2 regions of the Microbispora sp. NPDC088329 genome follow, and region 2 is predicted to be linked to the other one. Evidence: riboswitches for the same ligand, from Rfam matches in the RefSeq annotation. Region 2 holds a riboswitch; the other holds the start of a gene.

Region 1 (6,273 bases), on a different contig from region 2:
CACCTCGTCGAGGTTGCCCAGGTCGATGCCGCCGATGCCGAACCACGGCCGGTCGGCGCCCAGGCGCGCGGCGTGCTCGAGCAGCGCGGGGCCGGGCGCAGGGCGTCCGGGCTTGGTGGGCGTGGGCCAGATCGGCCCGCAGCAGAAGTAGTCCACACCCGGCTCCACCGCGGCGGCCGACGCCTCCGCCGCGGAGTGCGTGGACCTGCCGATGAGAACGCCGGGACCGAGGATCTCCCTGGCCACCGGGACCGGGAGGTCGTCCTGGCCCAGGTGCAGGATGTCGGGCCGGGCGGCGTAGGCCACGTCAGCCCGGTCGTTGACGGCCAGCAGCGCGCCGTGCCGGTCGCAGGCCGCGCGGAAGACCTGGAGCAGCTCGAGCTCCTCGCGCGCCTCCAGGCCCTTCTCCCTGAGCTGGACGATGTCCACCCCGCCGGCGAGGACCGCGTCGAGGAATTTCTCCAGGTCGCCGCGGTCCCTCCTGCCGTCGGTGCAGAGGTAGAGCCTGGCCTGCGCGAGCCGCTGTCGCCGGGTGTCGTTCACCCGACCAACAATGCCACGGGGCGGGACGGTCAGAAGCCGAGGGCCTGGGCCCTGCGCTTGACCTCCGTGTGCCGGCCCTTCACGATCGCGTCGATCGGGGCCCCCGGCAGCGAGTCGTCCGGGGTGAACAACCACCGGATCGACTCCACCTCGTCGTATCCGGCGTCCGACAGCACGGTGAGCGTGCCGGGCAGGCCCTTGAGCACCTCGCCGTCCGCGACGAACACCGCGGGGATCTGCGGCTCTCCGCCGCCCCGCCGTACGCCGGCGAGCTTCTTGTCCTTGAGGAGCTGCTTGGCGCGGCCGATGCTGAGCCCGAGCTTCTTGGCGGCCTCCGAGAGGGGGAGCCACTCCCCTACGAGCTGGTCGGTCTCCCGGTCGATCTTCGCAACAGTAAGCGTCACGGATCCACCTTTACCACAGCGGAGCTGCCAGGAAACACCTCGATTACGTCATAATGCAGTCGCGGAGCGGCACGGCCGGGTCGGCCACCCGCGTGGGATCGAGCCGCCGACCGCTCTCGACGATCCGGCGGCCCTGCACCACGTCGCGCGGCCGGTCGACGGTGAGCACCGCGGCGAGCCGGTCCTCCGCCGTCAGCCAGCACACCGCCCACTTCGCGTCCGTACGCGGGTCGCCGCGCAGCAGCACGCGGTCACCGGCCTCCCGATGACCGGCGAACTGCACCATGTGACCGAACTGCTCCGACCAGAAGTACGGCACGGGGTCGTAGACCGCCTCCTCGCCCAGCAGGGTGGCGACGGCGGTGTCGGGAGCCTGGAGCGCGGTGTCCCAGTGCTCGACCCGCAGCCGGGTGCGGAACCTGCGCGACCACCAGTTCGCGCAGTCGCCCACCGCCACCACGTTGGGCAGCGACGTGCGCAGGTGCTCGTCGACGGCCACCCCGTCGTCGAGCCGGACGGCCGAGCCCTTCAGCCAGTCGACGGCCGGGCGCACGCCGACGCCGGTGACGATCACGTCGGCCGGCACCCGGGCGCCGGACATGAGCGTGAGGCCGTCGGCGTCCACGGTGCCGACCATCGCGCCGAGAAGCAGTTCGACGCCCGCCCGCGCGTACCAGGAGGCCGTGTGGCTGCCGACGGCGGGCCCGAGCGCCACGGCGAGCGGGCTCTCCCCCGCCTCCACGACGGTCACCCGGCAACCGGCCCTGGCCGCGGCCGTGGCGACCTCGGCGCCGATCCAGCCGGCCCCGACGACGGCCACGCGGGCGCCGGGGACCAGCCGCTCGCGCAGCGCCAGCGCGTCGTCGATCGTGCGCAGCACGTGCTGGACGCCCTCGCCGCGCAGGCGGATCGGCGTGGCGCCGGTGGCGATGACCAGGCCGTCGTAGTCCAGCTCGCCCTCGGTCGTCTCCAGCACGCCGTCACGCAGGCCCTTGGCCGCCGTGCCGAGGCACAGCCGCACGTCGAGGGCGTCGAGATCGGAGTCGACCACGGTCGAGTCGGTGCCTCCGAGCAGCACCGCCTTCGACAGCGGAGGCCGGTCATAGGGGCGATGGTGTTCCTCGCCGATGAGCGTGATGCGGCCGGTGAACCCACGGGCCCTCAACGCCTCGATGCTTCGCACGCCGGCCAGGCCGGCACCCACCACCACGACGTGATCCACAGCTTGACCATAGATTGTCAACCGGGGCCCTGGCCAACGGGCCCCCCATAACGAGTTGGGCAATTGACGCGCACTTCCGTGGGGGCCCACCTTGTGAGGAAACGCCACGTACTCACCGGACCGCCCGGGTCGGGACGTTCGCGTGCGGCCGCCGGTCCGGCGATCGGCCGTTATGGGCGACGTACTACGCTGGTGGGCGTAAGACGCGCGGGAGCCCGGCGGACCGGGCTGAGAGGAGAGCGCGAGGCTCTCGACCGCCCCGACCTGATCCGGGTAATGCCGGCGAAGGGAGCGCTGTGTCCCGCACATCGCCATCCGATGCCCAGTCCGGCTATGACGTCGTGATCGTGGGTGGCGGCGTGACCGGCCTGGCCGCCGCCTGGCGCACGGCACGGCGGGGCCTGTCTGTGGCGGTGGTGGACCCCGCGCCCGGAGGCGGCGCCACGTACGCGTCGGCCGGGATGCTCGCGCCCGTCAGCGAGGTGACCTACACGGAGGAGCCGCTGCTGCGGCTCGGCCTCGCCTCGCTGGCGGCGTGGCCGGCGTTCCGCGCGGAACTGGAGGACGAGACCGGCGCCGACCTCGACTACCGCACCGAGGGCACGCTCGAGGTCGCCCGCGGCGCGGACGACATGGCCTACCTCGACGACCTCGCGGCCTTCGAGCGGACGCTCGGCCTGCGGGTCGAGCGGCTCACCGGGCGCGAGTGCCGCTCCTTCGAGCCCATGCTCGCCCCCTCCGTACGCGGCGGGCTGCTCGCCCGCGACGACGCCTGGGTCAACCCCCGCAGGGTCGTGCGCGCCCTGCTCACGGCGTTCGAGAAGGCGGGCGGAACGCTGGTCACCGAGCGCGTCGCCGGGATCGACGCCTCCGGGACGGGCGGCCCGTCCGTGCGGCTGGAGTCCGGCACCGCCGTCGCCGCGGGCCAGGTCGTCGTGGCGGCCGGATCGTGGTCGGCGTCCCTGCTGCCCGGCCTGCCGGTACGCCCGATCAAGGGGGAGATCCTCCGGCTGCGCGGGCCTCGCGGGTTCCTCAGCCGGTGCGTCCGGGGGCTGGTGCACGGTTCCCCCGCCTACCTGGTCCCCCGGGGCGACGGCGAGATCACTTTGGGGGCCACGTCGCAGGAGCTGGGGTACGACGCGCGGGTCACCGCCGGCGGTGTGTACGAGCTGCTGCGCGACGCCCGCGAACTGGTGCCCGGCATCACGGAGCTCGAACTGACCGAGACGACGGTCGGCTTCCGCCCCGGCACGCCCGACAACCTGCCGCTCATCGGCCCGGCGGGGCCGCCCGGCGTGTTCGCGGCGACCGGGCACGGGCGCAACGGGGTGCTGCTGTCCCCGATCACCGCCGACGCCGTCGCCGCGTTCCTGACCGGCGGCGAGGCGCCCTCCGTCGCCGGGTTCTGCGATCCAGGGAGATTCAGCGAGTGAAAGTCACGATCAACGGAGGCGCGGCCGAACTGCCGGACGGCGCCACGGTCGGCGACGCCGTACGGACCCTCACGTCCCTCACGTCAGGGGTCGCGGTCGCGGTGAACGGCGAGGTGGTGAGCCGGAGCGCCTGGGACTCCACTTATGTGGCGGACGGGGACGGCGTCGAGGTGCTGACCGCCGTACAGGGAGGATGAGCATGACCGACGACGTCTTCGTGCTGGGCGGGGAGAAGTTCACCTCGCGTCTCATCATGGGCACCGGCGGCGCGCCGTCACTGGAGGTGCTCGACCAGGCGCTGGAGGAGTCCGGCACCGAGCTGACGACCGTCGCGATGCGCAGGCTCGACCCGGCGTCGCGCGGTTCGGTGCTGGACGTGCTGCGCGCACGCGGCATCAAGGTGCTGCCGAACACGGCGGGCTGCTTCACCGCCGGGGAGGCCGTGCTGACCGCCCGCCTGGCCCGCGAGGCGCTGGAGACCGATTGGGTCAAGCTGGAGGTCATCGCCGACGAGCGGACCCTGCTGCCCGACCCGATCGAGACCTTCGACGCCGCCGAGCGGTTGGTCGCCGACGGTTTCGTGGTGCTGCCGTACATCGGCGACGACCCGGCGCTGGCCCGCAGGCTCCAGGACGCCGGGTGCGCCGCCGTGATGCCCCTGGGCGCCCCGATCGGCTCCGGGCTGGGCATCCGCAACCCGCACAGCATCGAGCTGATCGTCGAGGCCGCCACGGTTCCGGTGATCCTCGACGCCGGCGTCGGCACGGCCAGCGACGCCGCGCTGGCGATGGAGCTGGGCTGCGACGCCGTGCTATTGGCGAGCGCGGTGACCCGGGCGCACCGGCCGGGCCTGATGGCCGCGGCCATGCGGCAGGCGGTCACGGCCGGGAGGCTGGCCCGTCTCGCCGGGCGGATCCCGCGCCGGCGCTACGCCGAGGCGTCCTCCCCCGGCCGCCCGTCCTGAACCCCCGCCGCGGCTCCTTCCCCGCCCGCCCGTCCCGGGACCGTTCCGGGCTGTTCCCCGGGCGGCGGGAAGGGGCGGAATCCAGGTCTGGTAAGCCCGGTTTTCGCAATCGGCACGGCTTTTCGGACGGCGGGGACGGCGCCCGAATAGGTCTCGGTTTGGGATTCGGGAACACGCCAGGCGGCAAATCACCCGTAAACTTTGGCGAGTGGACACGACGCTAACCGACCCGCTCGTGGGGCAGTTGCTCGACGGGCGCTACCGCGTCGAGTCCCGGATCGCCCGGGGTGGCATGGCCTCCGTATACCTGGCTCTGGACGTCCGGCTCGACCGCACGGTCGCCGTCAAGGTGATGCACCGCTCACTGGCCGAGGACCCGCAGTTCGTGCGGCGGTTCATCGGCGAGGCCAAGTCGGTGGCGAGCCTCTCGCACCCCAACATCGTGCAGGTCTTCGACCAGGGCACCGACGGGGCACACGTCTACCTGTCGATGGAGTACGTCCCCGGCAGGACCCTGCGCGACGTGCTGCGCGGGCGCGGGCGCCTGCCCGCGCGCGAGGCGCTGGAGATGGTCATCCCCGTGCTCGCCGCCCTCGGCGCGGCCCACCAGGCCGGGCTCATCCACCGGGACGTCAAGCCCGAGAACGTGCTGCTCGCCGACGACGGCCGGGTGAAGGTCGTGGACTTCGGCCTGGCCCGCGCGATCGAGGCGACCAACCAGACCAAGACCGGCATGATGATCGGCACGATCGGCTACATGTCGCCCGAGCAGGTCACGACCGGCACGGCCGACGCCCGCAGCGACGTGTACGCCGCCGGGATCATGCTGTTCGAGCTGCTCACCGGGCGGCAGCCGTACGCGGGCGAGACGCCGATGTCGATCGCCTACCGGCACGTGCACGAGACCGTCCCCGCGCCGTCCTCGATCATGCCCGACGTGCCCCCGCAGATGGACGCGTTCGTCGCCGCGGCCACCGACAAGGACCCCGCCGTGCGCCCGGCGGACGCGACCGCCATGCTCGTCGCCGCCGTCGAGATCCACCGGACGCTGCCGAAGACCGGGCACACCGGCGCGCACGCCGCCCCCCACGGGACCCAGGACAGCGGTGCCCGCACCGGCGCCCACAGCGGCGTGCGGACGGGCGCCCACCAGACCCTCCCGCCGCCCGGCGGGTCCTCGTCGTTCGGCACCGGATCGTTGGGCACCGGATCGTTGGGCAGCGGGTCGTTCGGCACCGGGTCGTTCGGCAGCGGGCAGCACGCGCTCGCGGAACCCGAGTCGCCGCTCGGCCAGACGATGATCCAGCCGCGGTCGGAGCTGCTCACCGGCGCCGCCGAGGGGAGACGGCGGCGGCGCAGGGGCAGGTCCGTATGGCTCGTCGCCGTGCTGGCCCTCGTCATGCTGGCGGGCGTCGCCTTCACCGGCTGGTGGTTCTCCCAGGGCCGCTACACGAAGGTGCCCGACCTGGTGAACAAGCCCGTCACGGTCGCCAGGCAGGTGGCGCAGCAGGCCGGTTTCGAGGTCCGGGTCGGCGAGGCCCGGTTCGACGACAAGGTGCCGAAGGACGTCGTCCTCGACACCGAGCCGGGGCTGGGCGCCGAGGTGGTCAAGGGCTCGGTGCTCACCCTCATCCCGTCGGCCGGCCCGGAGACGATCACCGTGCCGAACGTCACGGGCGCCAGCCTGACGGACGCCCGGGCGAAGAT
Region 2 (6,273 bases):
GCAGCAGCACTTCCTCGGCGATCGTCAGCGTCACGCAGACGAGCCTAACTCTCCGATCAGGGCCAGAATGGGCGCTTATGGGAATCTCTGCGGACCTCCATGCCATCGGCCGGCCGATGCTGGACGCCCAGCTCGCGCACCCGACCGTACGCGGCATCGCGGCGGGCGACCTGCCCGAGCCGGTCTTCCGGTCGTGGCTGGAGCAGGACTATCTGTACCTGCTCGACTACGTCCGGGTGTTCAGCCGGCTTGCCTGGCAGGCCCCGGACGCCCACCTCGGCGACCTGGTCGACCTCGCGTACGCCACCTGGCACGACGAGCTGGACCTGCACCGGTCGCTGTCGGCCGAGTTCGGCGCCGACCTCGACGGCGCGGTGAAGGGCCCGGCCTGCGCGGCGTACACGTCGTTCCTGCTGGAGGCGGCGGCCGACTACGCGGAGGGCCTGGCCGCGTTGTACCCCTGCATGTGGGGCTACTCGACGCTCGGCCGGATCCTGGCCGCCGACCCGCCCGCCGAGCCCCGGTACAAGGCGTGGGTGGACACCTACGCCGACCCCGGGTTCGCCACCCTCGCCGAGCGCATCGCCGTGATGATCGACGAGGCGGCTCCCGACCCGGCGCGCGCCAGGGAGCTGTTCGTCCGGGGCATGGAGCACGAGCTCGCGTTCTGGGACGTCCCCTGACCGCGCGGGTTAGTGTGAAGGCATGCCGGAGCTGCCCGAGGTCGAGGCGCTCGCCGAGTTCCTCCGCGAGCACGCCGTCGGCCATGCCGTCGTCGGCGTCGACGTGACCGCCATCCAGGCGCTCAAGACCGTGAACCCGCCCGTCACCGCGCTCGCAGGGCTGCTCGTCACCGGCGTGGCGCGGCGAGGCAAGTTCCTCGACGTCGACTGCGACGGCCTGCACTTCGTCACCCACCTGGCCCGGGGCGGCTGGCTGCGCTGGCGCGACGACCTCACGGGCGCGCGGCCGGTGCGGCCGGGCAAGGGCCCGCTCGCGGTCCGGGTGAGGCTGTCGCCGGGCGAGGACGGCCGCGCCCCCGGGTTCGAGCTGACCGAGGCCGGCACGCAGAAACGCCTGGCCGTCTACGTGGTGCGCGATGCCGGGGAGGTCCCCGGCATCGCGGGCCTCGGGCCCGACCCGCTCGCCGAGGAGTTCACCCCGGACCTGCTCAAGACGATCGTGGGCGGCAGCCGCGCGCAGATCAAGGGCCTGCTGCGGGACCAGAAGGTGATCGCGGGCATCGGCAACGCCTACTCCGACGAGGTGCTGCATGTCGCGAAGATGTCCCCTTTCAAGGTCGCCGGCACGCTGACCGACGGCCAGATCGCCGATTTGCACGACGCGATCGTGAGCACGCTGCGGGACGCGGTCGGGCGGGCCAGGGGGCTGGCCGCCAAGGACCTCAAGTCGGAGAAGAAGTCGGGCCTGCGTGTGCACGGCCGTGCGGGCGAGACGTGCGAGGTGTGCGGCGACACGATCAGGGAGGTGTCGTTCGCCGACTCGTCGCTGCAGTACTGCCCGGCCTGCCAGACCGGTGGCAAGCCGCTGGCCGACCGCCGGCTGTCGCGCCTGCTGAAGTAGCGGCCGCTGAAGTAGCGTCGGCGACCACCGAGGATCACAGCTGCAGGTCCGGGCCCGGGCACGGGTGTCGTGCCGCCACAATGGGCGCATGACATTGCCGGAAATCACCCCTGACGCCCTGCCCGACGACGCGTACCTGCTGGACGTCCGCGAAAACGAGGAGTGGGTGGCCGGCCACGCCCCCGGCGCCGTTCACATCCCGCTCGGTGAGCTGCAGGTGCGGCTGGACGAGGTGCCGCACGACCGGCGGGTGTACGTGGTCTGCCGGGTCGGCGGCCGGTCGGCGCACGCGGCGATGTGGCTCAACCACATCGGCAGGGACGCCGTCAACGTGGACGGCGGCATGCAGTCCTGGGCCGCGGTCGGACGCCCGATGGTGAGCGAGACCGGCGCGGCGCCCTACGTCGCGTAGGAACCCAGGCCGGCGCGGGCAGCGGGCGGCGCGGGAACCAGGCCGGCGCGGAAACAGGCGGCGCAGGCTTAGGAGAACGGTCAAAGTAGTGCCATAATCGCAAAGACATCATCAATACCCGCGGGAGCTCGGGCGTGACCGGGCTGAGAGGGCGGATCGAAGTCGTGCCGCCGACCGCATGAACCTGTCCGGATAATGCCGGCGTAGGGAGCGTGTGATGACTTCTGCCGTCGTCGACGACGCGCACGCGGAGGTTCCGCTCACCCTGGACGAGGAGGCCCCGAGAAATCTGGGCCTGCTCGATCAGGGGGCGTTCTGGGCCAACCTCGGGGTGAGCCTTCTCGGCTTCTCCGGGGCGCTGTTCCTGCTCGACCCGCTGGGCGGGAAGCCGCTCACGTTCACCGCCGCGGTCCTGGCCGCCGTCGTCGGCAGCCTGGTCGGGACGGCGATGGTCGGCCTGGCCGCGATCCCCGGCACGCGGACCGGCCGCCCCGCGATGGTGCTGCTGCGCGGCCTGTTCGGGGCCCGGCTCTCGTACATCCCGACCGTGCTGAACATCGTGCAGATGCTCGGCTGGGGCGCCTTCGAGCTGTGGGTGATCGCCAACGGCGCGCAGGCGCTGTTCGGCACGGCGGTGCCGTACGCCGTGTGGGCGGTCACGGCGGGCGCGCTGACGATCGCGCTGACGATCCGGCCGCTCGGCGCGCTGCGGCTGCTGCGCCGCTACGTCACCGCGGGCGTCGTGATCGCGATGATCTGGCTGTCGGTCGCCCTGTTCGCTCAGGGGCCGTCCGTGGGGGGCGGCTCCTGGGACGCCTTCGCCCCCGCGGTCGACTACGTCATCGCGCTGTCGGTGTCGTGGGTGCCGATGGCGGCCGACTACGCCAGGCACTCGCGGTCGAGCGGCGCGGCGTTCACCGGCGTGGTGGCGGGATACACGATCGCCCAGGTCGCCTGCCTGGCCCTCGGCATCGCCGCGCTCGCCCTGGTCGGCAACGACGGCGACAAGGTGTGGGACCCGTTCGTGGCCGCTCCTCTCGGCGTCGTGTTCTTCGGCATCCTGGTGCTGCGCGAGGTCGACCAGTCGTTCGCGAACGTCTACTCGACGACGGTGTCGATCCAGAACCTCGCCCCGCGCTGGGACCGCCGGGTGATCTCGGTGGTGATCGGCGTGCTCACCACGCTGATCGCGCTGTTCGCCGACGTGAACTCCTACGGCGCGTTCCTGAGCGTGATCGGGGCGGTGTTCGTGCCGATGTTCGCCGTCCTCGTGGTCGACTACTTCCTGCTCGGCGGGGCCGCCCGGTGGAACACGGCAGAGGACGCCCCCTCCCGCTGGCTCATGGTCGCGCCGTGGATCCTCGGGTTCGCGGCGTACTGGATCGTGACGTCCACCCCCACCGTCGGCTGGTGGGACGGGTTCTGGACCGACGTCCGCCTCGCTCTCGGGTTCGTCCACCAGCCCTGGATGAACGCCGCGCTCGCCGCCTTCCTCGTCGCCGCGCTGGTGACCGCGGCGCTGTCCGTCCCGGCCCGCCGCCTGCGGTCGCGCCGTTAGAGCCGGCCGGCCTCTCACCCCAGCCGGCCTCGCCCTGGGGCCGGCGTGTTTCTCGGGTCGGCTTCTCACCCAGAGGCAAGCGAGTTGCAAGACGACGCCCCAAGACTGCCGCTCAGGGAAGGCCCGCTCCGGCCTTCACCGTCAGAGAGGCCGTGGGGGCAGTGCAATTCGGGGTTCTGGGTCCTTTCGAAGTGCGGGACGGCGAGGTGCCGGTCGGCGTCGGAGGCCCGCGGCAACGGGCCGTCCTGGCCCGGCTGGTGCTCGCCGCCGGCGCGGTCGTCTCCACGGACACGTTGATCGAGGACCTCTATCACGGCAGGCCGCCGGCCACCGCACTCGAGTCGATCCACGTCTACGTGTCGAACCTGCGTCGTGTCATCGAACCGCAGCGGGCGCCGCGCACCCCTCCCCGGCTCCTCGTCGCGAAACGCCCGGGCTATCTGCTCGCCACCTCGGACGTCGACGCCCTGCGGTTCGGCGGGCTCGTCGCCTACGCGGAACGCAGGCCACCCGCCCGGGCGCTCGCGCTGCTCGACGATGCGCTGGGGCTCTGGCGCGGCCGGCCGTACGCCGACTTCGCGGGCGAGCTCTGGGCCGTCACCGAGGTGAACCGCCTCCACGAGCTGCGTCTGGTCGCCGTCGAGCGCCGCGCACGGGCACAGCTCGACCTGGGCCGGCCCGAGGCGGTGATCCAGGACCTGGAGGCCGAGACCGGGGAGCATCCGCTACGCGAACGGCTGTGGTGGCTGCTGGCCCTGGCGTACTACAGGACCGGCCGTCAGGCGGACGCGCTGGCGACACTGCGGCGCGCCAGGAGTCTCATCGCCGATCAGCTCGGGCTCGATCCGGGCCCGCAGCTGCGGGCGTTGGAGCAGGACATCCTCCGGCAGGCCCCGTCTCTCACCCCACCGTCTCTCACCCCACTGGCTCTCCCCACCCTGCTCGCTCCTGCCCCGTCCGCTTCTGCCCCGTCTCTCACCGCGCAGGCCCGCACTCTCCCCGGCGAGCCCGTCGTACCCACCCCCGCCCGGCCGGCCTCCGGGAAGGCGCGCCCGCCGCACGGGCGCGACCGGCAGCTCGCGGAGATGGAGGCGATGCTCGGCGGCGGGGTGAGCACGATCGCGGTGACCGGGGAGCCGGGCATCGGCAAGACATGGCTGCTGAAGGCGTTCCGGGACCGGTGCGCGGAGAGGGGACACCTGACCCTCTGGGGTAGCTGTCACGATCTCGAAAACGCCCTGCCACTGCGGCCGTGGATCCAGGTCCTGAGGGCGCTGGAGCGCGTCCGTCCGGCTCCCGACCCCGAGGCACTGGCCGGGCTCCTCGACGAGGAGGTCCCGCAGGGATCTGCACGGGGATCGGCGCAGGGATCGGCGCAGGGATCGGCGCAGGGATCGGCGCAGGGATCGGCACAGGGGGCGCGTCAGCGGCGTCATCAGGCCGTCGCCGACTGGCTCTGCGCCGCCGCCCTGGAACGGCCGGTTGTGATCATTTTGGACGATCTCCAGTGGGCCGACCCGGCGACCCTGGGAATGCTGCGCGATGTGACGGCGCTCGTCGGCGAGTCGGCGGAGCATGTCCCGCTCACGCTGGTGACCGCGTTCAGGGACACGGCCCGGGCCGGTCCGCTCGACGACGTGCTCGGCATATTCGCCCCGTACAACCTGCTTCGCATCCGGCTCACGGGCCTCGACACCCCCGCCATCCGGGCCATCGCCGTGACCGTGGGCGCGGAGATCGACGAGCGGACCGCTCAATTGCTGACCCGGCGCACCGGCGGCAACCCGTTCTTCGTACGTGAGACGGCCCGGCTGCTTGCGCGGGGCCGTTCGCTGGAGACGGTGCCCGACGCGGTCGCCGGCCTGATCCGCCAGCGGCTGGCGGCGCTGGACCCGCGGGTCGCCGAGGTGCTCGAGATCGCCGCGGTGATCGGCAGGGAGTTCGATCCCGGCGTCGTGGACGAGGTGCGGGCGGCGCCCGTCTACGACCTCCTGGACCAGGCCGTGCGGACCGGTCTGGTCGTCGCCGCCGGGCGCAGGATGGGCTTCGCCCACGACCTGGTGCGGGAGACCCTTCTACGGGAGATCCCGCCGCTGCGCAGGGCCGTCATCCACCGGCAGGTGATGAACGCGTTCGTCGCCCGGCCCGGCGCCGACGTCGCCGCCATCGCTCATCACGCGATCCAGGCCGGGCCCGCGGCGTACGCGGAGGCGGCGCGCTGGGCCGCCGCGATGGCCGAGCAGTCGGGTCTCCGCCTGGCCTACGAGGAGGCGGCCACCTGGTGGGGCCGTGCGGTCGAGGCACACGGGGCCGCGGCCGGTGATCCCGCCGACCACGTCGAGCTGCTGCTGCGGCAGGCCCGCGCCCTGCTCGACGCCGGCGACGCCCTGGCCGCCAGAAGCGTGCGGGCGCGGGCGATACGGGTGGCCGACCGGGTGACCGGCCCCGACGGGCACGTGCTGGCCGCCCGGGCGCTCACCGCGCTGGACGCCCCCTCGATCTGGAACCTGCGCAATCCGTACGAGGAGGTCGAGCTCCAGCTCGTGCACCGGTTCGGGCGCGCGCTGGACGCCATGCCCGAGGCCGCCGCCCCCGAGCGGGCGCGGCTGCTCGGCGGGCTGGCCCAGGAGCTGTACGACGGGTCGGACGACCCGCGCTGCCACGTCTACTCCGCGCAGGCGGTCGAGACGGCCCGCCGGCTCGGCGACCCTCACCTGCT

Evidence for each region. A riboswitch is a leader RNA that binds a small molecule or an ion and turns the genes downstream of it on or off. The one in region 2 is predicted to bind thiamine pyrophosphate.
Region 1: linked by a shared signal. The riboswitch ahead of thiO (glycine oxidase ThiO) and the one ahead of AB0O28_RS02685 (cytosine permease) in region 2 are both predicted to bind thiamine pyrophosphate.

Annotation. Positions count from the first base shown of each region.
Region 1 is NZ_JBFBIP010000002.1:452,069-458,341, forward strand. It holds gene thiE (thiamine phosphate synthase) at 1-543, opposite strand, end outside; gene AB0O28_RS06515 (Rv2175c family DNA-binding protein) at 573-947, opposite strand; gene AB0O28_RS06520 (FAD-dependent oxidoreductase) at 991-2,169, opposite strand; TPP riboswitch at 2,367-2,477, shown strand; gene thiO (glycine oxidase ThiO) at 2,466-3,602, shown strand; gene thiS (sulfur carrier protein ThiS) at 3,599-3,799, shown strand; gene AB0O28_RS06535 (thiazole synthase) at 3,796-4,566, shown strand; gene pknB (Stk1 family PASTA domain-containing Ser/Thr kinase) at 4,775-6,273, shown strand, end outside.
Region 2 is NZ_JBFBIP010000001.1:539,541-545,813, reverse strand. It holds gene AB0O28_RS02705 (GPP34 family phosphoprotein) at 1-34, opposite strand, end outside; gene AB0O28_RS02700 (TenA family protein) at 78-683, shown strand; gene AB0O28_RS02695 (DNA-formamidopyrimidine glycosylase family protein) at 706-1,584, shown strand; gene AB0O28_RS02690 (rhodanese-like domain-containing protein) at 1,673-1,996, shown strand; TPP riboswitch at 2,107-2,223, shown strand; gene AB0O28_RS02685 (cytosine permease) at 2,214-3,554, shown strand; gene AB0O28_RS02680 (BTAD domain-containing putative transcriptional regulator) at 3,707-6,273, shown strand, end outside.